4 regions of the Kitasatospora sp. NPDC058478 genome follow, and region 1 is predicted to be linked to each of the others. Evidence: riboswitches for the same ligand, from Rfam matches in the RefSeq annotation. Region 1 holds a riboswitch; each other region holds the start of a gene.

Region 1 (7,110 bases):
GGAGCGGCGGGTCGCGGTGCCGGAGCGGCCGTAACCGCGCGAGTCCATCGCGGCGGCCAGGTGCAGCGAACGCTCCAGCGCGTCCTCCAGCACCGGGACGACGATGCTGCGCAGCGCGCGGACGCCCTTCCGCTGCCCGGCCCGCAACCGCCTTGCCCGGGCGACGCGTTGGACACTCTGCACCAGCTGCGGGGCGACGCTCAGCGACACCGTCACGGCGACGCCCAGCTCGTACAGGGCGCCGGGCAGGACCCGCAGGGCGCGCTTGGGGTTGGCGAGCGTGTTGGCGGCGCCGATGCAGCAGATCAGGCAGGCCAGACGCAGCCCGTCGAAGGCGGCGGAGAGGGTCGCCTCCAGGGAGACCGGCCCGCCGATCCGGATGCCCGCGTACCAGGCGGGGGTGGGGAGGTGCGGGAGCGAGAAGAGCAGGTGGTCGTGCGGGGTGATGCCGGTGGCGAAGACGCACCGGAACACCACCCGGATCGCCACCACGGTCAGGGCCAGCCACAGGTAGTAGGTGAACCCGCGGGCCCACGGGGCCTCGGTCCGGCGGGCGGTGACCACGTAGCCGAGCACGGCGAGGACCAGCAGGAGCAGCAGCGGGTTGGTGGTGCGGCTGGCCGCCGTCGCCAGGGCGAGCGCCCAGGTCCACCAGGCCAGCGGGTGCAGGTTCCGGGGGCTGCGCCGGCTCCCGGCGTCCCGTCGGGGGGTGGGCTTCGGGTTGGGCTTCGGCTTCGGGTCGGGCTTCGGGGGGACGGCGCCGGGTTCGTCGGGCTTGGTCACCGGATCACTCGGCCCGTCGGCGGCGGCGGCGCGCGACGACCACGGTGGCCGCGCCCAGCGCCCCCACGAGGGCGGTCGCGATGACGGCAGGGGCCATCGACCCGGAGTCGTGCGGGGCGTCCGCCACCGGATTGGCGTCCACCACGCCGCCGGGCACGGCGGGGGTGGACGTCGGCGCGGCCGCGGCCTCGACCGTCTGCGGGGTCGGCTGATCGCTCGGGGTGTCCGTCGGCGGCGCGGTGGGCGGCTCGACCGGCACCGGCGTGGCGGGCACGGGCGTCGGCTCGGGCGCTCCGGGCGGAGTGATGCCGTCCTCGGGGGTGGCGGCGGCGCCGGGCCCCGGGGTCGTGGCGGGCGCGGGCGGGCGGGCTCCGCCCGTCGGGGGCTTGGCGGGGGCCGGGGCCCGGCCCGATCCGGTGCCACCGGTCGTGCCTGCGCCGCTGGTGCCGCCGGTTCCGCCGCTGCTGCCGGTGCTGCTGGTGCTGCCGGTTCCGCCTGCGTTTCCGGTGGTTCCGGTCCCGCCGGTGCCACCGCTCGAACCGGTGCCGGTGGCGCTGCCGCCGGTCGTACCCGTGCCACCCGTCGACCCGCCGCCGGAGCCGCCCGTGGTGCCCTGGCCGGGGTCGGCGGGCTGCCCGCCGGGGCTGAAGTTGTTCGCGCGCACGCTGTCCGGCGAGAAGCCCGGCCGCCCCTCGGTGCCCTCGATGTTGGTGCCACCGAAGATCCAGAGGTCGACGCTGCCGGGCTTCGGCTGGTAACTCATCGCGCCGAGCTGGCTGTAGGACCACTCGTTCTGGCCCGGATCGGCGTGCCAGTACGACCAGTAGGCCGTGGCCGGGGGCGTCAGGACGCACTTCTCCTGGTCCGGGGCCGGGAACTGCTTGCCGCCCTGGAAGCCGCTGTAGCCGATCCGGCAGATGAACGCCGGACCGTCGTGGCCGGTCCCGGTGGTCTTCCAGCCGCCCTGGTTGAGCAGGGTGAAGCCGGTGGTCGGGGTGGTCCCGCAGGAGCGCAGCAGCGGGCCGCCCCACTTGCTGAAGTCCACGGCGAGCACCACGCCGGAGGTGGTGGTGCACTGGTCGATCGGCAGCGGCGCCGCGGACGCCGGGGCGGTGCCCACGGCGACGCCGCCGAACGCGAGGGCGAAGGTCAGGGCCGCCGCCCCGGACAGCCGGCCGAGCCGACCGCCGAGTCCCCGGCTCACCGGTGACGCCCCGGGGCGGCTGCGGCGCGGCGCCGGGCGACGAGGACGGCCGCCGCGCCGAGCGCGGTCAGCACACCCGCGCCCGCCGTCAGCGTCAGGGCCTGGGTTCCGGTCCCGGCCAGGCTGCCGGAACCGGTCTGCGCCGGCACGCCACCGGCGGGGGCGACGGGTGCGCCACCGCCACCGGCCGGAGCGTCGATGCCACCGGCCGACCAGGTGGCCGAACCGTCGCCGGTCGAGGGAGCGGCGGTGTCCGAGGGCCCAGCCGTTGCGGGCGAGCCCGTCGGGCTCGGCGTGTTCGTGGGCGTGTTCGTGGGCGTGTTCGTGGATGTGTTCGTGGGCGTGCCGGTCGGGGTATCGATCGGCGTGCCCGTGGGAGTGCCCGTCGGCGTACCCGTCGGGGTCGCCGTCCCGGTGGAAGTCGGAGTCGGCGTCGGCGTCGACGTTCCCCCGAGGTCCCGGAACAGCGTGCCGAACGAGATCCCGGTGGCACCGCCGAGCACCTGCGTGGACGCGCGGACGTCCGATCCCGGTTGCCCGGCAGAGGCGACGTTGAACCCGCCGTCCCCGTTCTGCTGGCCCGCCAGGAAGTCGCGCGCCTTGGCGATCCGGGCGCCGTACGAGGCCTGGCGCAGCGTCATGCCCTGGATGGCGAGCGCGGCCGAGTTGGTCGAGTCGCCGGCCGCTCCCGGGAAGCCGCCGTCGGGCAGCTGCCGCGCGGCGAGCCAGCCGAGGCCCTGGTCGACGGCCCGCGCGGCCTCGTCCCCCGGCACGAGGGCGAGGGCCATGACGGCCATCGCCGTGCTGTCCACGTCGGAGTCCCCGGTGGCGGGGATCAGGCTCGGCCACGAGCCGTCCTGGTGCTGGAGGCCCTTCAGGTAGGCGATCGCGGGAGCGGCGTTCGTCGAGTCCCCGGCCCGGAGCTGGGCCATGATGCCGAGCGCCTGGGAGAACACCGAGGTGGCGTAGGTGTAGTTGCCGGGCGCCGCGCAGCCGGTGCTCTGGTCGGCCTTGGTGCACACGAGGGCGGCCAGGGCGGCGATCAGGTCGTGGCCGCCGAAGGCGCGCGGGTTGCGGCCGACCGCCTCGGCGAGCAGCGCCTCCTTTCCGATCGAGCCGCCGCCTGCGTACTCGGTGCCGATGCCGGTCCAGTCGTTGACGGTGCGCTCACCGGCGTCCTTGCCCGGCTGGTCCAGGAAGTCGACGATCCTGCGCAGCGCGGCGTCGTCGGTGCCGGTGGCCGCGAGGGCGTAGGCGCCGTCGATGGTGAGGCCGAAGTCGGCGAAGGCCGGGAAGCCCTCGTAGTAGCGGCCGTTGATCAGGCGGGAGGGGTCGGTGAGGTAGGCGCTGCCCTTGGCGGCGTCGGGGGTTCTTCCGGCAGGCTTCGTGGTGGCGGGCGTCGTCGGCGGGGTGGTGGGGTCCGGGTTGTGCCGGACGCTGGTGAGGTCGGTGCCGGTCAGGGCCAGGATCGCCTGCTCGGTGGCCGCCGGGTCCGGGTCGGTGGTCGACGCGTCGGGGCCGAAGCCGCCGTCCGTGCCCTGCCGGGCGGCGAGCCAGGCCGTGGCGGCGGCCCGGCGGGTGTCCTGTCCGGTGGCCTTGAACGCCTGGGCCGCGCTCGCGGTGCTGATGGTGTCGCCGGGGGCGCCGAGGTACGGGAGCAGGGATCCGTCGGCCTGCTGTCCGGCCGCGAGCTGGTCCGAAGCCTTCTTCGCCGCCGTCTCGTACCCGGGGGCCGTGCGAAGGGCGAGCACCGCGAGGCCGGTGGTGAGCGGGTCGGACTCGCAGTGCTCGCCGGCGACGATCATCGATCCGGCCACCCCGCCGTCGGCGCACTGGAGCGCCGTGAAGCGGGCGAGCGCCGGGGCGGGTGGCGTGACACCGGCGCGCTGGAGGGCGATGACGCCGAGGGACTGGACCCAGGGCGAGGCCGCGCCGAGGAAGTCCCCGGCGGCGGTGCACCTGCCGTTCTCCCCCGCCGCCGTGCAGACGTGGCCGGTGAGCGCGGCGATCAGGTCCCGGCCGCCGAAGGCCCGGGGATCGCTGCCGGTGCTCTCGGCGACGAGGGCCAGCAGTGCGGCGGCCCTCGCATCGGGCTGGCCGGCCGGTCCGTCGGGGTACAGGAAGGCGTCGGTGTGGGCGGCGAGGAAGGCGGTCGTCCTGCGCACCGCCGGGTCCTGCGTGCCGGCGGCGGCGAGGGCGATGGCGGTGAGGGCGGTCCGGGGGTAGTCCGGCCCCTCGACGGCCCAGTTCTCCATGTGGTCGCCGCCGACGAGTTGGCGGGCCAGCCAGGCCGCGGCGGCCGCCGGGTCACCGGTGGCGGACGGCCCGGTCGAGGTCGGCCCGGTCGGGGTCGGTGTCGGAGTCGGGCTCGCCGAGGGTGACAGCGAGGCGGATGGCGAGGCGGACGGCGAAGCCGACGAACCACCGCTCTTCGCTCTCACGGAGTCCGGGGTGAAGCCCGGTGCCCCGCTGGTGCCGCCGATGTCGGTGCCGCCGTACACCCAGGCCTCGACCTCGCCGGGCTTGGGCTTCTGCGTCCCGGCGCCGAACCGGCTGTAGGACCAGGCCTGTTGGCCGGGTTCGGCGATCCAGTACGACCAGTACGCGGTGGCCTGCGGGGTGTTGACGCAGGGTTCCTCGGCCGGCGTCGGGTACTGGGTGCCGCTGTTGAAGGTCCCGGTTCCGAGGCGGCAGATGAAGGCGGGTCCGTCGTGCTCGGTTCCGGCGGTGGTGAAGCCGGCGGCGTGCAGCAGGTTCATCCCGGTCGTGGGGTGGGCGTCGCAGCCCCGGACGACGCCGCCGCCCCAGTGGGTGAAGTCGACGGCGACGATCGCGCCCGTCGTCGCCGTGCACTGCTCGATCGGGTCGGCGGCCGCGGTGCCGGGGCGCCCGAACAGGACGCTTCCGCAGGCGGCGACCGCGACAGCACCGGCGACCACCACGGAGGCGAGGTCCCGGTTCCTGTGACGTGTGCGACTGCTGCTGACCCTCACGACGACTCCCTGGTCGGTCGACGCGGGACGCAACGGCGCAGCCGACGGTCTCCTGGGCAGGGACCGTCCGGACCGCGTCGTAGTCCGCGACGACGCAAGTGCTCTGTGAACAGGCCCCCGGTCCAGGCATTCCGGCTCACCCACCACAGGTGGGTCCACGGTTGCGGGTCAGCGCCGGAGTTGGACCGGCTTCCCCTGAATGCCGAGGGCAAAAAATCGGTTCATCAGACCACGCCGGTAGAACAGGAGTCAACGGGTCGTCATGTCGATCACACCACCTCGTGCGCCGGTGCGCCGTGCGGTAGCGTCCGCGGTGGCCGAGCGGGGGAACCCGGTGCGAATCCGGGGCTGACGCGCAGCGGTGTGGGGTGGCCATCGTGCCGCCCTGAGCCCGAATGCCCGCCCGGCCGCGCACCATGGCGAAAGCCGGCCCACGCGATCCGGGCGGCGACCGCTCCGGCAGTCGCGCGCCCTTGAACGGACGCCGGAACTCCGGGGCAGGGTCGGCGCCCGCCACCCCAAGGAGCCTGTCCCGTGTCCCTCCTCGCCCCCTCGCGAACCACCCCCTCGCAGACCACCTCCTCGCGGACCGCCCCCTCCCGCGCCGCCTCCGTCGCCCTGACGGCCGGCGCACTCCTGCTCTCCGCCGTCCCCGCCCACGCGACGGCCAGCCCCACCCAGATAGCCACCTCGAAGAGCACCGGCGTCACCTACCTGAAGTCGCTCCAGGCCGCCGACGGCAGCTACGTCACCGGCGGCGGGCTCTCCAACGAGTGGGCGTTCAGCGCACTCGCGGCCGCCGGCACGGCCGCCGCCGACGTCACCCCCGGCGGCGACCCCACCAAGAACGCCCGCCTGGTGTACCGCGGCCAACTCGCCGCCCCCGGCTGGCCGAGCGCCTCACCGGTCGTCACGGACTACGAGCGCGGCATCCTCAACGCCTACGCCGCCGGCATCGACCCCGCCCGGGTCGGCCCGGGCCGCAACCTCGTCGCCGACCTCGCCACCTACTGGCAGACCGCCGAACCCGGCTACTACGGCCCGTCCGCCAACTTCAACGGCACCGTCTTCGGCCTCCTCGCCCTCGCGGGCGCCAAGACCCAGGCCGGCAACCCCCGCGTCCCGCAGCCGCTGCTCGACGCCTCCGTCACGGCGGTGCGCGCCAACCAGCACAACGACGGCGGCTGGAACTTCAGCAAGGCCGCAGGCGACCCGAACGCCCTCGCCCAAGGCAGCGACATCGACATGACCGGCGCCGCCATGGCCTCGCTCTGCACCGGGGGCGTCCCCGCCACCGACCCGGCGATCGTCGCCGCCAAGAACTTCCTCAAGGGCAAGCTCACCGCCTCCGGCGCCTTCAACGCCATGTTCGGCGTCAACACCGACTCCAACGGCTGGGCCGTCTCCGGCCTCAACGCCTGCGGCATCAACCCCCAGGGCGCCGACTTCACCAGCGGCACCGGCAAGAGCCCCGTCGACTTCCTGATCGCCCAGCAGTTCAAGCCCGGCGGCGGCTTCAAGTACCTGCCCACCGACACCACCCCCTCCACCTACGCCTCCGTCGACGGCCTGCGCGCCGTCGCCGGCGCCGGCTTCACCGCCACCCCGCCGGCCCCGACCACCGCCGGCGAGCCGGCCTGGGCCGCCGCCACCACCTTCGTCCCCGGCACCGCCGCCAAGCTCGCGCTGGTCATCGACGACGGCACCAACCCCCTCAAGGTCTGCGCCGTCACCCTCACCCCGACCGGCACCACCGCAACCCTCGGCGACGTCCTCGACGCCGCCGCATCCGCGACCCCCGCCGGCTGCGTCACCGCCGTCACCCCGTCCTCCGGCACCGGCGCCGTCACCGCGATCAACGGCACCGCCAACAGCGGCTCCTCCACCTGGAAGATCACCCTGGACGGCACCACCGCCACCACCGCCACCCGGGCCACCACCGTTCACCTCGGCGACACCGTCTCGCTCTGCTACGGCAACTGATCCGGATACCCTGGCCGTCCTGGACGCGGAAGCAGCGAGCTGACCTGCCATCACATCACGCCGGGTGCACGGAGGGACTTCCACCGGGCCCCCGGCGGCCCGAGCCCGCACCGCCCGACGCCGACGCCCCAGACCAGCCTCTTCGCG
Region 2 (7,110 bases), on a different contig from region 1:
CATTCGTCTGGCGAGAGGAATGGTCCCGATGGTTACGTTGGGAAGCCGGGACAGTGACACCAGGCGATCGAGCTGCGTAGCCATGACAGCAGGAGGGCAGATCCGCCAACGTAGTACATGTTCACAGATGAGGAAGTGGAACTGCCGCTGGCGGTCGTACAACACGGCCTGGCGCTCCAGTCGAGCTGCGATCGTCTTCGTCTTCGCCTCATCTGGCAGCTCCGGGTGCAAGGCGAAGACGGCTGAGACGTATTCGGCGCTCTGAAGCAAGCCAGGAATCAGCTGTCCCTGGAAGAGCCGGAGAAGGCACGTTCGGGCTTCGATGGCGTGCTGATGCTTCCAGTGGCCCATCCGGCGGAGTTCCCGCCGGGCGACCTCTTCGGTGGCCGCGCCACGGGCTGCTTCCAGGAACTCGGCCTTGGCCTCATCCGATATGCCGAGCGCGGTCAGGATGAGGTCCACGTCCTGCACGCTCGGCAGGGTCTTGCCGTTTTCGATCTTCGAAAGCTTGGCTGGAGACATGGAAGCCCTACGGGCGACGGTCTCGGCTGTCTTGGCCGATGCTCCCGGCTCTCTGGGCGCAGGGTCAAGAACCCGATCTTTCCAGAGCGGGAAAGTGGTTGGGCCGCCCCCGCCCGGCGTGAACGATGGCTGGGGGCGGGGGAGTTCAGAGGTGAGGTCGGTACAGACAGAGGTGCCCCGCGCGGCGGTGAGCCGGGCGGGGCACCTCTGGTGTGTCTGAGTGCTTTAGAAGTCGTCGTCGAAGGCGACGGAGCCTTCGACGGCGACCTGGTACGCGGAGACGCGGCGCTCGAAGAAGTTGGTCAGCTCCTGGACGTTCTGGAGCTCCATGAAGCCGAACGGGTTGGTGGACCCGTAGCGGATCGGCAGGCCGAGGCGGGCGAGGCGCTGGTCGGCCACGGCCTCCAGGTACTGGCGCATGGAGTCGGTGTTCATGCCGGCGAGGCCGTCGCCGCACAGGTCCTGGGCGAACTGGAGCTCGGCCTCGACGGCCTCTTCCAGCATCTCCGTGACCTGCTTGGCCATCTCGTCGTCGAAGAGGTCGGGCTCCTCCTCGCGGACCGTGTCGACGACCGACATCGCGAAGTCCATGTGCATGGACTCGTCGCGGAACACCCAGTTGGTGCCGGTGGCCAGGCCGTGCAGCAGGCCGCGCGAGCGGAACCAGTACACGTACGCGAACGCGCCGTAGAAGAACAGGCCCTCGACGCACGCCGCGAAGCAGATCAGGTTCAGGAGGAACGCGCGGCGGTCCTCCTTGGTCTGCAGCGAGTCGATGTGGTCGACGGCGTTCATGTACTTGAAGCAGAACTGCGCCTTCTGGCGGATGGAGGGGATGTTCTCCACCGCGGCGAAGGCCGCGTTGCGGTCCTCGGGGTCGGGCAGGTAGGTGTCGAGCAGCGTCAGGTAGAACTGGACGTGCACGGCCTCCTCGAACAGCTGGCGCGACAGGTACAGCCGCGCCTCCGGGGAGTTGATGTGCTTGTAGAGGCTCAGCACCACGTTGTTGGAGACGATCGAGTCCCCGGTGGCGAAGAAGGCGACCAGGCGGCCGATGAGGTGGCGCTCGCCCTCGCTGAGCTTGGCCAGGTCGGCGACGTCGGAGTGCAGGTCCACCTCCTCGACGGTCCAGGTGTTCTTGATCGCGTCCCGGTACCGGTCGTAGAACGACGGGTAGCGCATCGGGCGCAGGGTCAGCTCGAAGCCGGGGTCGAGCAGCATCTTCTCGCGGTCGGGGGTGCTCACTGGCAGGCCTCGCAGGACTCGGGGTTCTCCAGGGAGCAGGCCAGCGCGGCCTCCTCCTCCGGGGTGAGGGTCGGGGTGTTCACCGGCACGGGCGCGGACGCGGGCGCGGCGGCGCGGGCGGCACCGGAGGCGGCCTGGGCGATCCGGGTCGCCGGGCGCGAGCGCAGGTAGTAGGTGGTCTTGAGACCGACCTTCCACGCGTAGGCGTACATCGAGCTGAGCTTGCCGATGGTCGGCGCCGCCATGAACAGGTTCAGCGACTGGCTCTGGTCGAGGTACGGCATGCGGGCCGCGGCCAGGTCGATCAGCGCGCGCTGGGGCAGCTCCCAGGCGGTGCGGTAGAGCGAGCGGACCTCGGCGGGCAGCCAGCCCAGTTCCTGGATGGAGCCGTTGGCCTCGCGCAGGGCGTCGCGGGTCTGCTGGTCCCAGACGCCGAGCTCCTTGAGCTCGCGCACCAGGTACGGGTTGACCTGGAGGAACTCGCCGGACAGCGTCTCGCGCTTGAACAGGTTGGAGACCTGCGGCTCGATGCACTCGTAGACGCCGGCGATGGACGCGATGGTCGCGGTCGGCGCGATGGCCAGCAGCAGCGAGTTGCGCAGGCCGGTCTCGGCGATGCGGGCGCGCAGCGCGGTCCAGCGGTCGGCCCACTGCGGGGCGGCCGTCGGGAAGTGGTCGATGTGCAGTTCGCCGCGGGCGGCGCGGGTCTCGCCGTAGGCCTCGTGGCGGCCCAGCTGCTCGGCCAGGTCGGCGGAGCGCTCGTACGCGGTGAGCATGATGCGCTCGGCGATGAGGGTGGAGAGCCGCGCGGCCTCGGCGGAGTCGAAGTCGATCCGCAGCTTGAAGAAGACGTCCTGGAGGCCCATCACGCCGAGGCCGACCGGGCGCCAGCGGGAGTTGGAGGTGCCGGCCTCGGTGGTCGGGTAGAAGTTGATGTCCACCACGCGGTCGAGGAACGTCACGGCGGTGCGGACGGTGGCGTCGAGGCGCTCCCAGTCCATGGCGCCGAGCAGGTCGTCGACGGAGGCCCCGGGGGCGACGTGGGCGCCGAGGTTGACCGAGCCGAGGTTGCAGACGGCGGTCTCGGAGTCGTCCGTGACCTCCAGGATCTCGGTGCACAGGTTCGAGGAGTGCACCGTGCGGCCGGGCAGCGCGGTCTGGTTGGCGGCGCGGTTGGAGGCGTCCTTGAAGGTCATCCAGCCGTTGCCGGTCTGCGCCAGGGTGCGCATCATCCGGGCGTACAGGGTCTGCGCGGGGATGGAGCGCACGGCCTTGCCGGCCAGCTCGGCCTTGCGGTAGGCCTCGTCGAAGTCGGAGCCCCACAGGTCGACGAGCTCGGGCACGTCGGCGGGGGAGAAGAGCGACCAGTCCTCGTTGGCGTTGACCCGGCGCATGAACTCGTCCGGGATCCAGTGCGCCAGGTTGAGGTTGTGGGTGCGCCGCGCCTCTTCGCCGGTGTTGTCGCGGAGCTCCAGGAACTCCTCGATGTCGGCGTGCCAGGTCTCCAGGTAGACGCAGGCCGCGCCCTTGCGGCGGCCGCCCTGGTTGACGGCGGCGACCGAGGAGTCGAGGGTGCGCAGGAACGGGACGATGCCGTTGGACTTGCCGTTGGTGCCGCGGATCAGGCTGCCGCGCGAGCGGATGCGCGAGTAGGACAGGCCGATGCCGCCGGCGTGCTTGGACAGCCGGGCGATCTGCGCGTAGCGGTTGTAGATCGAGTCCAGGTTGTCCAGCGGGGAGTCGAGCAGGTAGCAGCTCGACATCTGCGGGTGCCGGGTGCCGGAGTTGAACAGGGTCGGCGAGGAGGTCAGGTACTCCAGCCGGCTCATCAGGCCGTACAGCTCGGCGACCTCGCGCACGGACTGCTCGCTGTCGCCGACCGCCAGGCCGCAGGCGACGCGGAGCAGGAAGTGCTGCGGGGTCTCGATGACCTTGCGGGTGATCGGGTGGCGCAGCAGGTAGCGGGACTGCACGGTGCGCAGGCCGAAGTACTCGAAGCGGTCGTCGCCGTGTACGTCGATCAGCGCGTCCAGGGCGGCGGCGTGCTTGGCGACGAAGGCGGCGGTGGTGTCGCCGATCAGGCCCTCGTCGTGGCCGACGGCGATCGAGGCGGCGAAGGAGCGCGAGCCCTGGCTGTTCGCCTCGTCGACGATCTCCAGGGCGAGCAGCCGGGCGGCCAGCTTCGAGTACTGGGGGTCCTCGGCGATCATCGACGCGGCGGCGTCCACGGCCAGCCCGCGCAGCTCGGCGAAGTCCGAGCCGGCGTGGCGGCCGCGCAGCGCGGCGGCGGCGACATGGCCGGGGTCCACCTGGGGGAGATCGACGCTGCGGTCGGTGAGCAGCCGAAGGAGCGCGCCGCCGGGGTCGGAGACCGTCGGGTCGGTGGGGGCGGGGCCGGTGCCCTGGGCGGGCAGGGTGGCTGAGGCAGCGGTGGTCAAGGCGCTCTCTCCTGGCGGCGATCGGCGGCGGTGATCGGGGGGTACCGGGCCGTTCGGGGCAGGGGAGCACGGCACGTACGCAGGAAGCGTCGCGCGACAGTGGCGTCCCCGGCCCGCCCGCGAGGCCCGGAAGGTAGTTCTCGTGCTGGCGCGGCCTCTGCGGGAGGGCCCGTGCGCACACCGTCGGCAGGTACTCGGACTCGCGGTGCGGCTGCTGGAGCCGCCCGCTCACCGCTGCGGGGCAGTCCCGGATTCGCACCGGGTTCCCCTGCATCGACAGCAGGATTGAGCATACATCTTGTGGTGTCTCTCTGATGCGACCCCACATGTAGTACGGCGCGGTGTGTCGGCGCGATAACCGGGGGTGCTGGGAGGGGGCGGGCCGTGGCCTTGGGGCGCCTCGGATCCGGGCTCCCGGGGCCTTGGTTCCGGGCTCCGGCGTCCTGGTTTCGATACGGAACGGTCACCGGGCGGACCGGCTGGCGGGGGCATGCCCTACGATCTGGGCGCATGAGCGAGCGAAGCGCCGAGGGGCGCGTTTCGCGAAGCGATCATCGAGCGAAGCGAGGGGGCGCGTGAGCGACGGAACTGGCGCACCCGGGCAGGGTCCGCAGGGAACGCCTCCCACCGGGCCGGGGGACGCGCACGGTCAGCAGCCGCCGGTGGTGCCCGGTCCGGTGTTGCCGCCGAGCGGGGGCTTCGGGCCGCCGCCGGCCTCGTACGGGCCTCCGGTGCCGCCCGCGCAGCCGGTGGCGCAGCCCGGCCCGCCGGGGCAGCCTCCGCTGCCGCAGCCGGGCCAACCGGGGCAGCAGCTGCCGCCGCAGTGGCAGCCGAACCCCCAGCCGCATCCCCAGACGCATCCCCAAGGACACCCGCAGGCGCACCCGCAGCCGTACCCGCAGCCCCAGGCGCCGCAGCGCGCCGAGCCGAACTGGCAGGCGCTGGCGGACCGCAACGCGGCGGACGACAAGCGCCGCCGCCGGCTGCGGGCCCTCGGCGTGGCGGTCGCGGTCGTCCTGGTCGGCGGCCTGGTCGCGGGCGGTGCGGTGCTGCTGACGAAGGGCGACGGCGACAAGCCGACCGCCGGGCCGACCGCCTCGGCCTCCAACCGGCCGTCCTCCGCCGCACCGAGTGCCGCGCCGAATGCCGCCGGAACCCCGGGCGGGAACCCGTCCGGCACCCCGGGCGGCGCGCCGGACGACCCGTCGAAGCCGATCTGGGAGGCCGCCACCGACCCGGCGCCGCAGGACGCGGGGGCGCTGTTCTCCGCACTCCAGGTGACGGTCAACGGCGCCACCTGGAACCGGACCTTCGTCTCGCTGGACTCGCCCTGCTGGGACGGGAACTCGACGACCGGCGGGCTCGGCAAGGTCCTCGGTGACCAGGGCTGCCAGAAGGTGCTCCGGGCGACCTACGTCTCCGGCGACAGCGCGGTGACCGTCGGCGTCGCGGTCTTCGACCACAAGATCCAGGCCGAGACCTCGATGAAGAGCTACACCGGCCACCTCAAGGGCGCCGTCGCGCCGGGCGCGCCGGCCTTCTGCGCCACGCCGGGCTGCACCAACACGCACAACACCCTGGGCCGGTACGCCTACTTCACGGTCGAGGGCTCGGCGAAGGGCGGCAACACCGCCGACGCCGCCGCCACCGCGGCGGCCGCCGGCTTCGGCGAGCACGTGAAGGGCCAGCTGCTCCAGCGCGCCAAGGCCGCGTCCGCGCCGGGTGCGCCGGGGGCCGCCGCGGCCGGCTGATCCGCCGTGACACCCCGGCCCCGGCGGGTTCGCTCGCCGGGGCCGGGGGAGTGTGGCAGGCTCTCGGGGCAGTCATTCGCACGAGTGTTCCGGTTGTGTCCGCCTGGGCCGGTGCCGGCGAGCAACCGGAGGAGCGGTCCGTGGCCCTGCCCAGAGCCCTGCGCGGCAAGCCCGCCGTCCTGGCCGCGGCCGGGGTCGTGGTGGCCGCGGGCGCCGTGGCGCTGTTGCAGCGCGACGGCCGGGCCGACGGCGAACAGCCCGCCCGCGTCCCGGTGGCGGTCGGTTTCTCCGGCCGCACCCTGCCGCCGGAGGTCGGCCGGGACCTGCTCGCCCGGGACCCGCAGGCCTCGCCGAACGCCCGGGCCGTCCAGCAACTGCTCGCCGACCTGGAGGGGCAGGCCCGCACCGGGCAGAGCGGCGGGACGGTGATCGGCCAGCACGTCGAGGCGCACAACGAGCGCAACAACCCCGAGTACGGCGACTACCGCGGCACCAAGCAGGTCGGCTACTACTACAAGAAGGCCGCCGACCTCACCGGCAAGCTGCCCGGCTTCGTCGAGACCGACCTCGGCCCCGGCTACGGCCAGACCGGTTGGGGTGTCGGCGACCCGCGCTCCTACTCGGCCGGCCGGTGGCCCACCTGCCGGGCCGGCTGGCAGTACACCGACGACGCCGTCGACCTGCTCTCCGCCGTCTGGTCCGGCCACCCGCGCGCCGACGACGGCAGCTACGGCACGGCCGGTGTCCAGCACAACTGCGACGGCACCACCACCGAACTGCCCGACAACGGCGGGGGGCCGGCCGGGATCGTCGGCATGTCCTTCCACCAGCCCTACCCCGGTTCGGACGTCAAGTCCTTCGAGCAGGTGCTCTGTTCGAACTCCCCGGCCGCGAAGGACAAGGGCTGGTTCGGCCGCGTCGTCGACAGCGCGCACGACACCCCCGAGTACCGCGCGCTGATGACCGACCTGTCCTACCTGGCCGACCACCTGGAGTACCTGGCCGCCCACGACGTGCCGGTGCTGCTGCGCCCGTACCACGAGATGAACGTGCAGGACTGCGCCCGCAGGTTCTGGTGGTCGGGCCAGAAGCCGGCCGACTACCAGGCGCTGTGGCGGATCACCTACCGCTACCTGGTGGAGACCAGGGGCCTG
Region 3 (7,110 bases), on a different contig from region 1:
GGGCACCCTCGTACATGGCGACCAGGGCCTCGAAGCCCTCCAGCAGGTACTTGGAGGCGTCGCCGACGACGGCCGGCTCGACCACGATCTGGTCGTAGGTGTCCGTGTCCATGAACACGAAGTTCTCGCCGTCCTTGTACGAGAACTGCATGCCGCGCTTGTCGACGTTGGCGGTCTCGACCTTGGTGCCGGCGTTGAAGGTCTTGTCGACGACCTTGCCGGTCAGGACCTCCTTGAGCTTCGTGCGCACGAAGGCCGGGCCCTTGCCGGGCTTGACGTGCTGGAACTCGACGACGGACCAGAGCTTGCCGCCCTCCAGCTTGAGGACCATGCCGTTCTTGAGATCGTTCGTGGAAGCCACGGGCGCACTTACTCCTGGATATAGCTGTCAAGGAACCAAGGCTTGCGTCCTGCCGCCGACGGCCGACGGGCGGCCGCGGTCACAGGGCGAGGAGCTCCTTGGTGGTGATGGTGAGCAGCTCGGGCCCGCCCTCCTCTGGGGGGCGCACCACGAGCGTGTCCTCGATCCGGACACCGCCCTTGCCCGGGAGGTGGACCCCTGGGCCGACGGTGACCGGCACGCGGCTGTCCAGTTTACCCATGTCCGACGGACCGAGGCGCGGCGCCTCCCGGATCTCCAGCCCGATGCCGTGCCCCACCGGGTGCGGGGAGGTCTCGGTGTGGCCGGCCGCCTCCAGGATCTGCCGCGCGGCCCGGTCGGGCACGTACTGCTCCACGCCCGGTCCGAGCGCCTCCCGGCCGGCCCGCTGGGCCCGGAACACCAGCCGGTGCAGCTCCACCTGCCAGGGCGCGGGGGCGGCGCCGATCACGAAGGTCCGGGCGGTGGAGACGCCGTAGCCCCGGTACTGGGCGCCCATCACCACGGTGAGGAAGTCGCCCTCCTCCACCCGGCGGTCGGTCGGCTGGTGGGCGGGCCGGCCGGAGTGGCTGCCGGTGCCGACGGACACCGGGTAGGCCGCCCGGTCCGCGCCGTGGTCGATCATCCGGCGTTCCAGCTCCATCGCCAGGTGCCGTTCGGTACGGCCGACCAGGATCGACTCCAGCAGTTCGCCGAGCGCCTGGTCGGCGATCTCGGCGGCGATCCGCAGGTCGGCGATCTCGTGCTCGTCCTTGACCACCCGCAGCCGCTCGACCACCTGCGCCAGGTCGGCCAGCCGGGCCCCCTCCGCCAGGCTCGCCACCGCGCGGTGGCGGCTGACGGTCAGGTCGTGCTCCTCCACCGCGAGGTCCGCCACGCCCAGTCGCGCGGCGGCGGCGGCCGCCGCCAGGGCGGTGTCCGCCGCGGCCGCCACCGGCACCTGGGTGACGTCCGGCGCGATCAGGTGCTCCCCGGTGTCGTCCGGCGGCAGATCGTCCGGCACTGCCAGCAGCACCCGCTCCCGGGTCAGCAGCAGCGTCGCCCCGCAGGGCGCGCAGCCCGTCAGATACCGCACGTTCGCCGCCCGGGTGATCAGCGCCGCATCGGCCCCGGCCGCACTGCAGTGCTCCCTCACCCGCTCCCGCCGACCCGCGTACGCATCAGACATGCGTCGAGCCTACGAACCCCCACCCCGATCCGCCCGCCGAGCACCCCCGACAGGGCGCGCTCCCGCCCCCGCGCGCCCTCTTTGTGGTCGCTACGCCCCCTCCGGATCGATCAGGCCGCGGCGATAGGCGGGGACCAGGTTCTGGGGGACGAGCAGTTCGCGGCCGTTGAGGGTGATCGGGACGAGCTTCGGGGCCTTGCCCTTCCACTGGGCCCGGCGGTGCCGGGTGTTGCTGCGGGACGTCTTGCGCTTGGGGACGGCCATCGGGGGCTCCTTGTCGGGTGGTGACGGTGGTGACGGTGGTGGCGGTGGTGACGGCGGCGATGGCTACCGGGTGGTGCCGGCGGCGTACGGGAGGAGGGCCATCTCGCGGGCGTTCTTGACGGCCCCGGCCACGGCGCGCTGCTGCTGGACGGTGAGCCGGGTGACGCGGCGGCTCCGGATCTTGCCGCGGTCGGAGACGAAGCGCCGCAGCAGGTCGGTGTCCTTGTAGTCGATGTACTCGACGCCGGCCGCGAACAGCGGGTTCGGCCGGTCCTTGGGCGGGTTCGGTCGCTTACGCACAGTGACGGCTCCTCAGTGAACGGGGTCGAGCAGGTCCCGGAAGGCGTCCGGCAGGGCCTTCCAGCCGGGTTCGCCGGCGGCGAGTTCGGCGTCGGTGAGCAGACAGGAGTCGAGCAGCCCGGTGACACCGTCGACGTCCAGGCCCTCGGCGGTGAAGCTGAGCTGCTGCACCCGGTCGCCGTGCAGAGGGTGCCAGTCGAGGGCGGCGGCGGCCCGGCGGGCGGGCGGGTAGAGCTCCCAGGCGGCGTCGGGCAGGGAGGTGAGCCAGGGCCCGCACTCCTCGACGGCGAGGTTGGCCCCGGCGGCGTCCCAGGCGAGCATCAGGTCGGGCCGGTTGGCCAGCCAGAAGCGGCCGCGGCTGCGCTGGGCGGCGGGGACGAGCAGTTCCAGCGCCCGGTGCAGCCGCTCGGGGTGCAGCGGGCGGCGGCGCTCCCAGACCAGCGTGGTGACGCCGGCCTCGTCGCTCTCCTGCGGGAGCAGCGCGATCGCCGGGTTGACCCGGTCGCGGGCGGCGGCGACGTCGAAGCCGCCGAGGGCGGCCCGGGTGAGCGCGCCGGTGCCGAGCCGGACGACCCGGGCGGTGGGGTGGAGCTGGCGGAGCAGCGCGAGCCCGGGCGTGTGCGCCGTCGCGCGCGGGACGGCGAGGGTGGTGGCGTACTCGACCTGGTGGGCGAGCGCCTCCGCGCGGGTCCGCTGGTCCTGGCGGGCGGTGTGCTCGCCGTGGTCCACCAGGTCGTCGGAGACGGAGAGTTCGCCGATCAGCCGGTCCGGGTCGACGGCCGTGACCACGCCCGCGAGTTCGACGGCGTCCTCCAGATGGCGGCCGTCCGCCTCTCCCCCGGCGATCACCTCGACGGCCGGGTGCGGGTCGCTGCCGCCCCACAGTTCGACGATCGCGAGTCCGTACCGGCCTTCGTCGGCGATCCGCAGCAGTCGCGGCAGCAGGTCCTCGCGCAGGGCGCAGCAGGGGCAGTCGTTCACCAGCGGGACGTCGGCGGCGTCGAACCCGCCTCCCGCGTCGCGCAGTTCACGGTGGACGACACCCTGCGAGGCCTCCCGCAGGTCGTGGTGGAGGACCACCGCGTCCACCGCAGCCGCGGCCAACTCCCGGACGGCGGCCCGGCGTTCGGCGGCGTGCAGTCCGGCGACGACCACCACGGGCAGCTTGATCCCGTCCACGCCGCTCACCAGCTGGCCTTGCGGACGCCGGGCAGGTGGCCGGCGTGGGCGTGGACGCGGAGGTTGACCCGGGAGAGGCCGAAGGCCCGCAGGTAGCCGCGGGGGCGGCCGTCGACGGCGTCGCGGTTGCGGATCCGGGTGGCGCTGGCGTCGCGGGGCTGGCGGGCGAGTTCGGCCTGGGCGGCGGCGCGTTCGGCGGGGGCGGTGCCGGGGTGGGCGATGATCCGCTTGAGCTCGGCGCGGCGCTCGGCGTACCGGGCCACGACGGCGCGGCGCTGCTCGTTCTTGGCGATCTTGCTCTGCTTGGCCATCAGACCTTCCCCCCTCGGGCGCGGATGCGGGCGACGGCGGCCTCGATGCCGATCGTGTCGATGGTGCGGATGCCCTTGGCGCTGAGGGTGAGCCGGACGTACCGGCCCTCGCCGGGCAGCCAGTAGCGCTTGTGCTGGATGTTGGGGTCGAAGCGGCGGCGGGTGCGGCGGTGCGAGTGCGAGATCGCGTTGCCGAATCCGGGCTTGCGGCCGGTGAGTTGGCAGTGGGCGGACATGGGTGCTCCCTGACGTCCGGGAATGGGCAGGACGGAGCTCACGTTACACCAGATGAAAATGACTTCCATTTCGGTGTACGGTTTCGCCCCGGCCCCGAACACCCCGCCAACCCGCCAACCCGCCAACCCGCCAACCCGCCAACCCGCCAACCCGCCAACCCGGGAGGACACCCATGGCCCGTAGTGAACTGCGCCCCGTCATCAAGCTCCGCTCCACCGCCGGCACCGGCTACACGTACGTGACCCGCAAGAACCGCCGCAACGACCCGGACCGGATGGTCCTGCGCAAGTACGACCCGGTCGCGCGCCGACACGTCGACTTCCGCGAAGAGCGCTGAACCCCGCCCGCCCGAACTGAACCCCGCACCGACGGAACGCCGACCGGCAGCGACCCGTACCGCCCCGCAGCGACGAAACGGCGCCTCCCCCGGGATCCCGGGGGAGGCGCCGTCGCTGCTCGCAGCCGTCGCCGCTCGCAGCCGCCACTACTCGGCGGCCACCCAGCGCTTCTCCACCCGGGCCAGCTTCCAGTAGGCGATCGCCGCGGCCCAGACCACCACGAACAGCCCGGCGATCGCGTAGCCGACGTTGTCCAGCGAGATGCCCGCGATCCAGCCGGTGACCGGATCGGTCAGATCGAGCTTCTCGTGCAGCACGCCGACCAGCTCGATGGTGCCGATGACGAAGGCCACCGCGATCGACAGCCCGGTGATCGTCAGGTTGTAGTACACCTTCCGGACCGGGTTGGCGAAGGCCCACTGGTACGCGAAGTTCATGAACGTCCCGTCCAGGGTGTCGAACAGGCTCATCCCGGCCGCGAACAGCAGCGGCAGGCAGACGATCGCGTACCAGGGCAACCCGGCCGCCGCGCCCGACCCGGCCATCACCATCAGGGTGACCTCGGTCGCGGTGTCGAAGCCCAGCCCCAGCACCATGCCCACCGGGAACATCTGCCCGGGCCGGGTGATCGAGCGGGTCGCCCGGTTCAGCACCCGGGCCATGAAGCCCCGCGAGTTGAGGTGCTCCTCCAGCTGCGCCTCGTCGTACGACCCGGCCCGCATCGCCCGGAACACCTTGAGGATGCCGAGCAGCGCGGCCAGGTTGAGCGCGCCGATCAGGTAGAGGAACGCGCCGGAGGCCGTCGTGCCGACCATCCCGAGCCACTTGTGGGTGGTCGAGTCGTCGTCCATCAGCGTGCTGGCCAGCTGCGCGCCGCCCGCCACCAGGGCGGCCATCAGCACCACCATCGAGGAGTGCCCGAGGGCGAACCAGAAGCCGACCGAGACCGGCCGCTTGCCGTCCGCCATCAGCTTGCGGGTGGTGTTGTCGATCACCGCGATGTGGTCGGCGTCGAAGGCGTGCCGCATGCCGAGGGTGTACGCGGTGATCCCCAGGCCCACGCCGAAGACCTGGGTGCCGACCGCGTAGTTGTGGGGCGCGACCAGGAAGATGAGCGTCCCGAACGCCACCACGTGCATGGCCAGGATCACCCCCATCAGCCCGGCCGTGCGAACGGTGTCCTCGCGCTTCCAGCGGAACGTGGGCAGCACGGACGGTGTCGCCGGCGCCTCGGCGGCGGCGGTTTCGGGCAGGGTCATTCGGGTCACGCTCCAGCACCTCGTGGAAACACTTCGTGAGATGCCGTGGCCGGTCTCCTGGCTTACGGGGGTCCCGTACCCGCCTTCCCAGGTGCGCGAGGCTCCCAGTGGCGTCGTGGGTACGGACGTCTCTCCATCGTCGACGATCACGATGGCCCGATCACAGTGGCGAGGGCCGCTCCGGACTGGGACCCCTGAGGATCCGTCACCGGTCTTCCCGAGCACCACGGCGGGGAACACCGTAGGGGTCAGGACCCACCCTTGCAAGGCTGCGCACCTGCGCAGGTGTCCAGGATCACAGGCCCCCTCCTGCAACAATGTGCGCATGCATCTCGTACCGGCCGACCGCGCGGGCCACCGCACCATCGACGGACACCGGGTCTGCGAGGCCATCGCCGCGATCGGCGACCCCGCGCACGTCCGCACCTGGGCCGAGCGGTTCTCCCTGCTCGCCGACCCCGGGCGGCTCGCCCTCCTGCTCGCCCTCCACCGGGCCGGCCCGCTCGCCGTCTCCGACCTCGCCGTCGCCACCGGCATGCGCGACCCCGCCGTGTCCCAGGCCCTGCGGCTGCTCCGCACCGCGGGCGTGGTCACCGGGGACAAGGACGGGCGGGTCGTGCGCTACCGGCTCGTGGACGAGGCCATGCGCCCCCTCCTCGACGCGTGCGCCGCCGCCGAACACCACGAGCCCACCGTGGCCGTCGGCTGACCGGCCCCCCGGAGGACACGCCGGGGCCCGGCCGGAGCAACCGCGGACCCGGTCAGGCCGCCTGGCAGGCGGGGCACCAGAAGAGGTTGCGCGCGGCGTGCTGCTCCGTCCGGACGTCGGTGCCGCAGACCAGGCAGGGCATCGCGGCCCGCCGGTAGACGTACACCTCGCCGCCGTGGTCGTCGACACGCGGCGGGCGGCCCATCGCCTCGGGGGTGTGCTCGGGCCGGACGGTGTCGATCCGGCCCGCGCCGACGCCCTCGCGCATCAGGGCGACCAGGTCGGCCCAGATCGCGTCCCACTCGCCCCGGGTGAGGTCGCGGCCGGCGCGGTGCGGGTTGATCCCGTGGCGGAACAGCACCTCGGCCCGGTAGACGTTGCCCACCCCGGCCAGCACCTTCTGGTCCATCAGCAGCGCGGCGACGGTCGTCCGGCTGGCCGATATCCGGCGCCAGGCGGCCTGCGGGTCGGCGTCGGCGCGCAGCGGGTCGGGGCCCAGCCGGGCGGCGACGGCGGCCTTCTCCGCGCCGGTGACCAGCGCGCAGGTGTTGGGGCCGCGCAGATCGGCGTAGCCGTCGTCGTTGGCCAGCCGCAGCCGGACCAGGCCGACCGGCTCGGGCGCGGGCCCGGTGCCGAAGGCGAAGCCGCCGTAGAGGCCGAGGTGGACGTGCACCCAGGCGCCCTCCTCGAAGCCGAGGAACAGGTGCTTGCCGACGGCTTCGGCCGCGGTGAGCAGCTGCCCGTCGATGGCCTTGGCCTCGTCGGCGAACCGGCCCTGCGGGCTGGACACCTCGACCGGGCGGCCGCCGAAGGCCTTCCGGTTCTCGGCGGCGAGGCGGTGGATGATGTGGCCTTCCGGCACGGGCGTCAGCTCCCCCGGGGTGGTTCGACAGGACCTGCACATCATCGCAGTCGGCGCCGACAGCACCGGATCGTCGCAGGTCAGCGGACCGGCATGCCCATCAG
Region 4 (7,110 bases), on a different contig from region 1:
TGGTCCGCGTTGTGCTTCCGGGCCGAGCGTAGGTCGGACCAAGGCATCGCACCTATGCCTTTTCGTCCTCGTCACGTGCAGTTCATCGCCGAGCTGTCGCGTCACCGGGGCCCGGCGTCGGAAGCGCCGGGCTCCGGCGGCGGCAACGGTGATGGCGGCACGCGCACCCGCAGGAGTGAACGCAGACGCGCTGGGGAGTCGGCGTCCCGGATACGGAGCCACGTGATGACTTCCGTTCCCGGACACCCCGAGCCTGTCGGGGCTCGTCGGTCTGGTTCGAGCGTTCGGGGGTCACCCGGTACCGAATTCTGACACACCCGCTGCCGGGCCCGGGAGTGCGGGATGGCCGGATCGCATGTCCGCCATTTCGCGTACACCCACGCGTCACCGTGGCGGCCGCACGTCCCTTCGCCGTGGTCGACGGCGGCATCCGAGCCGGGGCGGCGGGCCTCCGGGCACCGGGCAGAGGGATCTGCATACTTATGCACGGAGTGACAGGAACACGGAATAAGTCCGAATAGCGGACAGCCCGGGCCCTCGTTATCCGATTTTGATCTGGATGAGGGCCATCTGACCGTTCACAGATGGCAGGATTCCCCCCATCTCGGATCGAGCCGGCCACTGGTCGAGGCGGTTCGCTTGACGTCCACCTCGGCGGAGGGTGGCGGAAGCAGTACCCCGTAGCAACCTGGGCGGCCCGTCCGCACAGGCACCGCACCACCCGGCCCTGCACGTACGACGACGTACAGCGAAATACACCCGTACAGCGCCGTACGACCCTGCCGCCCCGGTGTGCCGCCCCCGCGGCGCGCTCCGCCCGCCCTCTCCCTCAGGAGGAGATCCCCCTCATGACCGCCCGTACCCAGCGCACCCGGCTTCTCGCGGCCGGCGCGGTTGCCGCCTCCGTCACCCTCGTCCTGACCGGCTGCAGCAGCAGCAAGAGCGACGGCGGCAGCGGCGCGCCCAACGCCTCCGCGACCGTCAACGCGGTCAAGGCCGACGACAAGCTCGCCGCCCTCGTCCCCGCCGACGTCAAGTCCTCCGGCAAGCTCCTGGTCGGCGCGGACGCCTCGTACGCGCCGGACGAGTTCAAGGACGACAGCGGCAAGGTCATCGGCATGGACGTGGACCTGGCCAACGCCATCGCGGCCAAGCTCGGGCTGAAGGCCGACGTCCAGGACTCCGGCTTCACCGCGATCATCCCCGGCATCCAGTCGAACAAGTTCCAGCTCGGCATGTCGTCCTTCACGGACAACAAGGAGCGCGAGCAGGTCGTCGACATGGTGACCTACTTCAACTCCGGCAGCGCCATCGCGGTCAAGAAGGGCAACCCCGACAAGGTCGACCCCAACGACCTGTGCGGCAAGAAGGTCGCCGTCCAGACCGGCACCACCCAGGCCGACGAGATCAAGGACACCCGCAACCCGGACTGCGCCAAGAACGGGAAGCCGGGCATCCAGAACGACGGCGACAAGTTCGACCTCCAGACGGACGTCACCAACGCCGTCGTCTCCGGCCGCGACCAGGCCATGATGGCCGACTCCCAGGTCGTCGACTACGCGATCAAGCAGGCCGGCGGCCAGCTGGAGAAGCTCGGCTCCACCTACGGCGTGGCCCCCTACGGCGTCGCCGTCGCCAAGGGCTCCAAGCTCACCCCCGCGATCCAGGGCGCCGTCCAGTCGCTGATCGACGACGGCACCTACAAGCAGATCCTCACCAAGTGGGGCGTCGAGTCCGGCGCCCTCGACAAGTCGACCGTCAACGGCGCCGTGAACTGACCGTCCGCCTGCTCCCTCTCTCCCCCGAGGCCACACCGTGAACTCTCTGGACAAGGGGAAGGCGGAGGAGGGACGGCCTGAGACCATCAAGGCCGTCCCGGTCCGCCACCCCGGACGCTGGGTAGGCGCCGTCGTCATCGCCCTGCTCGCGGCGATGCTGCTGAGCGCCCTCTTCACCAACCCCGCTTTCAAGTGGGACATCGTCGGGCAGTACCTGTTCCACGACAGCATCGTGCACGGCATGGTCGTCACGCTGGAACTGACCGTCCTCTCCATGCTGATGGGCGTGATCGGCGGCATCGTCCTCGCCGTGATGCGCCTGTCCCCGAACCCCCTGCTCTCCGGCACCGCCTGGATGTACATCTGGGTCTTCCGCGGCACCCCGGTGCTGGTGCAGCTGGTGTTCTGGAACTTCCTCGGCCTGATCTGGGCCAAGCTGTCGATCGGCGTCCCGTGGGGGCCGGAGTTCTGGTCCGCGGACACCAACGTCCTGATCCCGACCTTCGTCGCCGCCCTGCTGGGCCTCGGCCTCAACGAGGCCGCCTACATGGCGGAGATCGTCCGCGGCGGCATCCAGTCGGTGGACGAGGGCCAGACCGAGGCCGCCCACGCGCTCGGCATGAGCCGGTTCCAGACCATGCGCCGGATCGTCCTGCCCCAGGCCATGCGGGTGATCATCCCGCCGACCGGCAACGAGACCATCTCGATGCTCAAGACCACCTCGCTGGTCAGCGTGATCTCCCTGGAGGAGATCTTCCGGGCCGGTCAGGTCATCTACTCCCGGAACTACCAGAACATCCCGCTGCTGATCGTGGTCAGCCTCTGGTACCTGTTCTTCACCTCGCTGCTGACCATCGGCCAGTACTACATCGAGCGCTACTACGCCCGCGGCTCCAACCGGACCCTCCCGCCCACCCCGGTGCAGCGGCTGCGGGGCCTGTTCGCCGGGAAGCCCGCCCCGAAGACCGGCGCCGACGTCGTCCCGGGGCTTGAGGGAGGTGGTCACGTATGACCGACCTGAGCAAGACCCCGGCCGCCGCCACCGGGCAGCCGATGGTGCGCGCCGAGAGCGTCCACAAGTCCTACGGCTCCGTGCACGTGCTCAAGGGCATCGACCTGGAGGTCAAGCAGGGCGAGGTGTTCTGCCTGATCGGCCCCTCCGGCTCCGGCAAGTCGACCTTCCTGCGGTGCATCAACCACCTGGAGAAGATCAACGGCGGACGCCTCTGGGTGGACGGCGAACTGGTCGGCTACCAGCAGAAGGGCGACAAGCTCTACGAGCTCAAGGACCGCGAGGTCGCCGTCAAGCGGCGCGACATCGGCATGGTCTTCCAGCGCTTCAACCTGTTCCCGCACATGACGGCCGTCGAGAACGTCATGGAGGCCCCGGTCCAGGTCAAGGGCGAGAGCAAGGCCGCCGCCCGGGAGCGGGCGATGGTCCTGCTGGAGCGGGTCGGCCTCGCCGACAAGGCGAAGAACTACCCCTCCCAGCTCTCCGGCGGCCAGCAGCAGCGCGTCGCGATCGCCCGCGCGCTGGCCATGAAGCCCAAGCTGATGCTGTTCGACGAGCCCACCTCGGCGCTCGACCCCGAACTGGTCGGCGACGTCCTCGACGTCATGCGCGGCCTCGCCGAGGAGGGCATGACCATGGTGGTCGTCACCCACGAGATGGGCTTCGCCCGCGAGGTCGGCGACGCGCTGGTGTTCATGGACGGCGGTGTGGTGGTCGAGTCCGGCAACCCCCGCGAGGTGCTCACCGACCCCCGGCACGAGCGCACCCGCGCCTTCCTCTCCAAGGTGCTGTAGAACCGTACCGACCGGCGCCCGGCAGGCTGCTCCTGCCGGGCGCCGACGTTTTCCCCACCCAGGTAATAGGCTGGACGCAATCAGCCCGTTACCGACCTTTTGGAAGGACCTCCGTGGAGCTCGCCTCGTACGCCGATCTCGCCGTTCGGCTGGTGAACACCGAGGAGCCCGAACGCGGCACCGACACGCTGACGTCCGTGGACGCGGTGCGCGGCCTGTTCTCCGACTCCTCGCGGGCCGCCGCACAGGCCGACGAGTCCGACCTGCCCCGGCTGCGGGCGGTGCGGACCAGGCTGCGCGGGGTCTTCGAGGCCGCCGCCGAGGGCGACGAGATCCGGGGCGTCGACCTGCTGAACAGCCTGCTGATGGAGTACCCGGTCAGCCCGCTGGTCTCCGGGCACGACTACCTGGACGACGCCGGCCGGCCGCGCTGGCACCTGCACCTGGCCGACAACTCGCCGACCGCCACCGCGCACTTCAGCGCGGTCGCCTGCATGGGCCTGGCCGTCCACCTGACCGAGCTGGGCGCCGACCGGCTCGGCATCTGCCAGGCCGCGCCCTGCCGCAACGCCTACCTGGACACCTCGACCAACCGCTCCCGCCGCTACTGCTCGGACCGCTGCGCGACCCGCGCCAACGTCGCCGCGTACCGGGCCCGCAAGCGCCAGGAGGCCGAGGCCGCGGCACTCGGCGCCGCCGGCTAGGCAGGGCAGGGCCCAGGGGGTCAGGGAGTCAGAGCTCGTCCGCCCAGACGCCCAGGCGGCGGGCCAGGCCCGGCACCCGGGCCAGCCGGGTGCTCAGCAGCAGCCGCTCCAGCCGCCGCCCCGGCGCCAGCCAGGCCGGGCGCGGGCGCAGCCTCAGCAGCACCCGGCCGAGCACCAGTTCGTCCGGGACCGGGCCGTAGCTGCGGCTGTCGCTGTCCACCGGCCGGTTGTCGGACAGCAGCCACCAGCCCCTCGGACGCCGCTCGGCGGCCCGCTTCACCACCAGCAGGTCCTGCTGGAAGGGGTGCCGGAAGAGCACCACCGCGCCGGGCCGGATCGGCGCGCCGTAGCGCACCAGCAACTGGTCGCCCTCGCGCAGGGTCGGGACCATCGACGGGCCCGCCACGTCGACCAGCCCGAACGGCACCGCGCCGCCGCCCCGCCCCCGGGGTTCCGTGCCCGCCGGTTCCGTGCTCCGCGCCACGACTCCTCCTCCCGGACCGACCGGTCCCAGTCTGCCGTACGGACCGTCACCCCGTTCGATCCGTTCGATGTCCGGATTACCCCGGTTCCGGGTCCGCCTTTTGCCCTAGGCCCACCGCCCGATCGCGAAACCCCGGGGGCGGAAGGGTAATCTCGGGCGCGGGAAGACGATCTAAGGAAGGACTCCCATGTTCTCTCGTCTGTTTGCACCGCGCGCCACCGCCCACGCCCACTGTGACCTGCCCTGCGGCGTGTACGACCCGGCGCAGGCCCGGATCGAGGCCGAGTCGGTCAAGGGCACCCAGGAGAAGTACCAGGCCAACGAGGACCCGGCTTTCCGCACCCGCGCCCTGATCATCAAGGAGCAGCGTGCCGAGGCCGTCAAGCACCACATCTCGGTGCTGTGGAGCGACTACTTCAAGGCCCCGCACTTCGAGAAGTACCCGCAGCTGCACCAGCTGATCAACGACACCCTGAAGGCCGCCTCGGCCGCCAAGGCGTCCACCGACCCCGCCACCGGCCAGGCCCTGCTGGACCTGATCGCCGAGGTCGACAAGATCTTCTGGGAGACCAAGCAGGCCTGAGCCTGACGCGTCGCCACCCGACCGCCCCCGTCCGCGAGCCCGGACGGGGGCGGTCGTGCGTTCACGCCCCACCCGAGCCCGGTAAGGGTTGCCTAGCCTGAGTGGCTGTTATGCTGCCAGGGCGTCCGAGGGGGAAGTCCGGTGTGAATCCGGCGCTGACCCGCAACGGTGAGCACGGCCCCCGGGGCCGCGCCAGCCCGATCGCCCCCGGCCGCTGAACTCCCGACAACTCGCCGTGGACTGCGAGGGGATGGCGCCCGGGCCCGCGCCCGACCGGTGCCGCCCCCGCGCACCCGCGGCCCGAGGCAAGGCGCACCGTGAGCAGCACCGCAGCCGCGGGCAGTGGCGCAACGAGCCCGCCCGCCCGCCGAATACCCGCCCTCCCGCTCGCCGTCGGCCTGGCCGCCGCCCTGCTGCTCTCGCTGCTCTGCGGCGTGGCGCTGGGCGCCTCCGGGATCGGCCTGCCCCGCGTCCTGCGGCTGCTGGCCGCCGGGCTGACGGGCGGACGGCTGGAGGCGGAGGAGGCCGCCGCCTACGCGATCGTCTGGGAGATCCGGCTGCCGCGCGCCGTGCTGGCCGCCGTGGTCGGCGCCGGGCTGGCCGCCACCGGGGTCGCCGTCCAGGCCCTGGTGCGCAACGCGCTGGCCGACCCGTTCGTACTCGGCATCTCCTCCGGCGCGGCCGTCGGCGCCAACGCGGTGCTGCTGCTCGGCGCCTTCGCCTCGCTCGGGGTGTGGGCGATCTCGGCCTCCGCGTTCGGCTCCGCGCTGGTCGCCATGGTGCTGGTCTACCTCGCGGCGCGGACGGCCTACGGGCTCACCCCGCTGCGGCTGGTGCTCACCGGCACCGCGCTCTCCTACGGCTTCTCCGCCGTCACCGCGCTGATGGTCTTCGCGGCCGCCCGCGGCGAGGCCGCCCGGGACGCCATGATGTGGCTGCTCGGCAGCCTCGGAGGCGCCACCTGGGGCTCGGTGCCGATCGCCGCCACCACCGTGCTGGCCGGCCTGGCGTACCTGGCCTGCGCCGCCGGCCGGCTGGACGCGCTCGCCATGGGCGACGAGACGGCCGCCTCGCTGGGCGTGGACCCGGACCGGCTGCGCCGCGAGCTGTTCGTGGTGACCGCCGCCGTCACCGGCACGGTGGTGGCCGTCAGCGGGGCGATCGGCTTCGTCGGGCTGATGGTGCCGCACCTGGCCCGGATGCTGGTCGGCGCCGGGCACCGCCGGGTGCTGCTGGTCGCGCCGCTCGCCGGGGCGCTGCTGCTGGTCTGGGTGGACATCGTCTCGCGCACCCTGCTGGCGCCCGCCGAACTGCCGGTCGGGGTGGTCACCGCGGTGCTCGGGGTGCCCTGTTTCCTGCTGCTGATGCGCCGTCGCGGCTATTCCTTCGGAGGCCGCTGATGGATCTCGCCCTGGACTCCGTCTCGGTCGAGCTGGCCGGTGCCCGGCTGGTCCACGACGTCGCCCTGGACGCCGCCGCCGGGCAGGTGGTCGGACTGATCGGACCGAACGGCAGCGGCAAGTCGACGCTGCTGCGCTGCGTCTACCGGGCGCTGCGGCCGGCCGCCGGGGCCGTCCGGCTGGACGGCACGGACCTGCACGCGCTGACCGCGCGCGAGGCCGCCCGGCGGGTGGCCGCGCTCCCCCAGGAGCACTCCGCCGAGTTCGACTTCACGGTGGCCGAGGTGGTCGCCATGGGCCGGCTGCCGCACCGGCGCGGCCTGGGCGGCCCGGGCGCGGACGACCACGCCCGCTG

The links. A riboswitch is a leader RNA that binds a small molecule or an ion and turns the genes downstream of it on or off. The one in region 1 is predicted to bind cobalamin.
Positions count from the first base shown of each region.
Region 2: linked by a shared signal. The riboswitch ahead of ACFWPT_RS32250 (ribonucleoside-diphosphate reductase subunit alpha) and the one ahead of ACFWPT_RS07150 (prenyltransferase/squalene oxidase repeat-containing protein) in region 1 are both predicted to bind cobalamin.
Region 3: linked by a shared signal. The riboswitch ahead of ACFWPT_RS36060 (HoxN/HupN/NixA family nickel/cobalt transporter) and the one ahead of ACFWPT_RS07150 (prenyltransferase/squalene oxidase repeat-containing protein) in region 1 are both predicted to bind cobalamin.
Region 4: linked by a shared signal. The riboswitch ahead of ACFWPT_RS35680 (FecCD family ABC transporter permease) and the one ahead of ACFWPT_RS07150 (prenyltransferase/squalene oxidase repeat-containing protein) in region 1 are both predicted to bind cobalamin.

Region 1 is NZ_JBHXML010000009.1:33,008-40,117, reverse strand. Features, by position in the region: gene ACFWPT_RS07160 (CbiQ family ECF transporter T component) at 1-669, opposite strand, end outside; gene ACFWPT_RS07155 (hypothetical protein) at 788-1,987, opposite strand; gene ACFWPT_RS07150 (prenyltransferase/squalene oxidase repeat-containing protein) at 1,984-4,980, opposite strand; cobalamin riboswitch at 5,084-5,227, opposite strand; cobalamin riboswitch at 5,305-5,381, shown strand; gene ACFWPT_RS07145 (hypothetical protein) at 5,599-6,963, shown strand.
Region 2 is NZ_JBHXML010000071.1:37,539-44,648, forward strand. Features, by position in the region: gene ACFWPT_RS32235 (DUF5753 domain-containing protein) at 1-351, opposite strand, end outside; partial or broken gene ACFWPT_RS32240 (helix-turn-helix domain-containing protein) at 424-552, opposite strand; gene ACFWPT_RS32245 (ribonucleotide-diphosphate reductase subunit beta) at 748-1,743, opposite strand; gene ACFWPT_RS32250 (ribonucleoside-diphosphate reductase subunit alpha) at 1,764-4,181, opposite strand; cobalamin riboswitch at 4,373-4,515, opposite strand; gene ACFWPT_RS32255 (hypothetical protein) at 4,937-5,956, shown strand; gene ACFWPT_RS32260 (glycoside hydrolase family 26 protein) at 6,097-7,110, shown strand, end outside.
Region 3 is NZ_JBHXML010000091.1:908-8,017, reverse strand. Features, by position in the region: gene efp (elongation factor P) at 1-361, opposite strand, end outside; gene ACFWPT_RS36095 (Xaa-Pro peptidase family protein) at 441-1,547, opposite strand; gene rpmF (50S ribosomal protein L32) at 1,638-1,811, opposite strand; gene rpsR (30S ribosomal protein S18) at 1,875-2,111, opposite strand; gene ACFWPT_RS36080 (CobW family GTP-binding protein) at 2,124-3,290, opposite strand; gene rpsN (30S ribosomal protein S14) at 3,296-3,601, opposite strand; gene rpmB (50S ribosomal protein L28) at 3,601-3,837, opposite strand; gene rpmG (50S ribosomal protein L33) at 4,011-4,175, shown strand; gene ACFWPT_RS36060 (HoxN/HupN/NixA family nickel/cobalt transporter) at 4,323-5,435, opposite strand; cobalamin riboswitch at 5,465-5,679, opposite strand; gene ACFWPT_RS36055 (ArsR/SmtB family transcription factor) at 5,761-6,144, shown strand; gene ACFWPT_RS36050 (Fpg/Nei family DNA glycosylase) at 6,197-7,006, opposite strand; gene ACFWPT_RS36045 (AAA family ATPase) at 7,087-7,110, opposite strand, start outside.
Region 4 is NZ_JBHXML010000088.1:17,036-24,145, forward strand. Features, by position in the region: gene ACFWPT_RS35650 (ABC transporter substrate-binding protein) at 849-1,778, shown strand; gene ACFWPT_RS35655 (amino acid ABC transporter permease) at 1,816-2,790, shown strand; gene ACFWPT_RS35660 (amino acid ABC transporter ATP-binding protein) at 2,787-3,584, shown strand; gene ACFWPT_RS35665 (CGNR zinc finger domain-containing protein) at 3,698-4,288, shown strand; gene sodX (nickel-type superoxide dismutase maturation protease) at 4,317-4,772, opposite strand; gene sodN (superoxide dismutase, Ni) at 4,960-5,355, shown strand; cobalamin riboswitch at 5,444-5,583, shown strand; gene ACFWPT_RS35680 (FecCD family ABC transporter permease) at 5,673-6,755, shown strand; gene ACFWPT_RS35685 (ABC transporter ATP-binding protein) at 6,755-7,110, shown strand, end outside.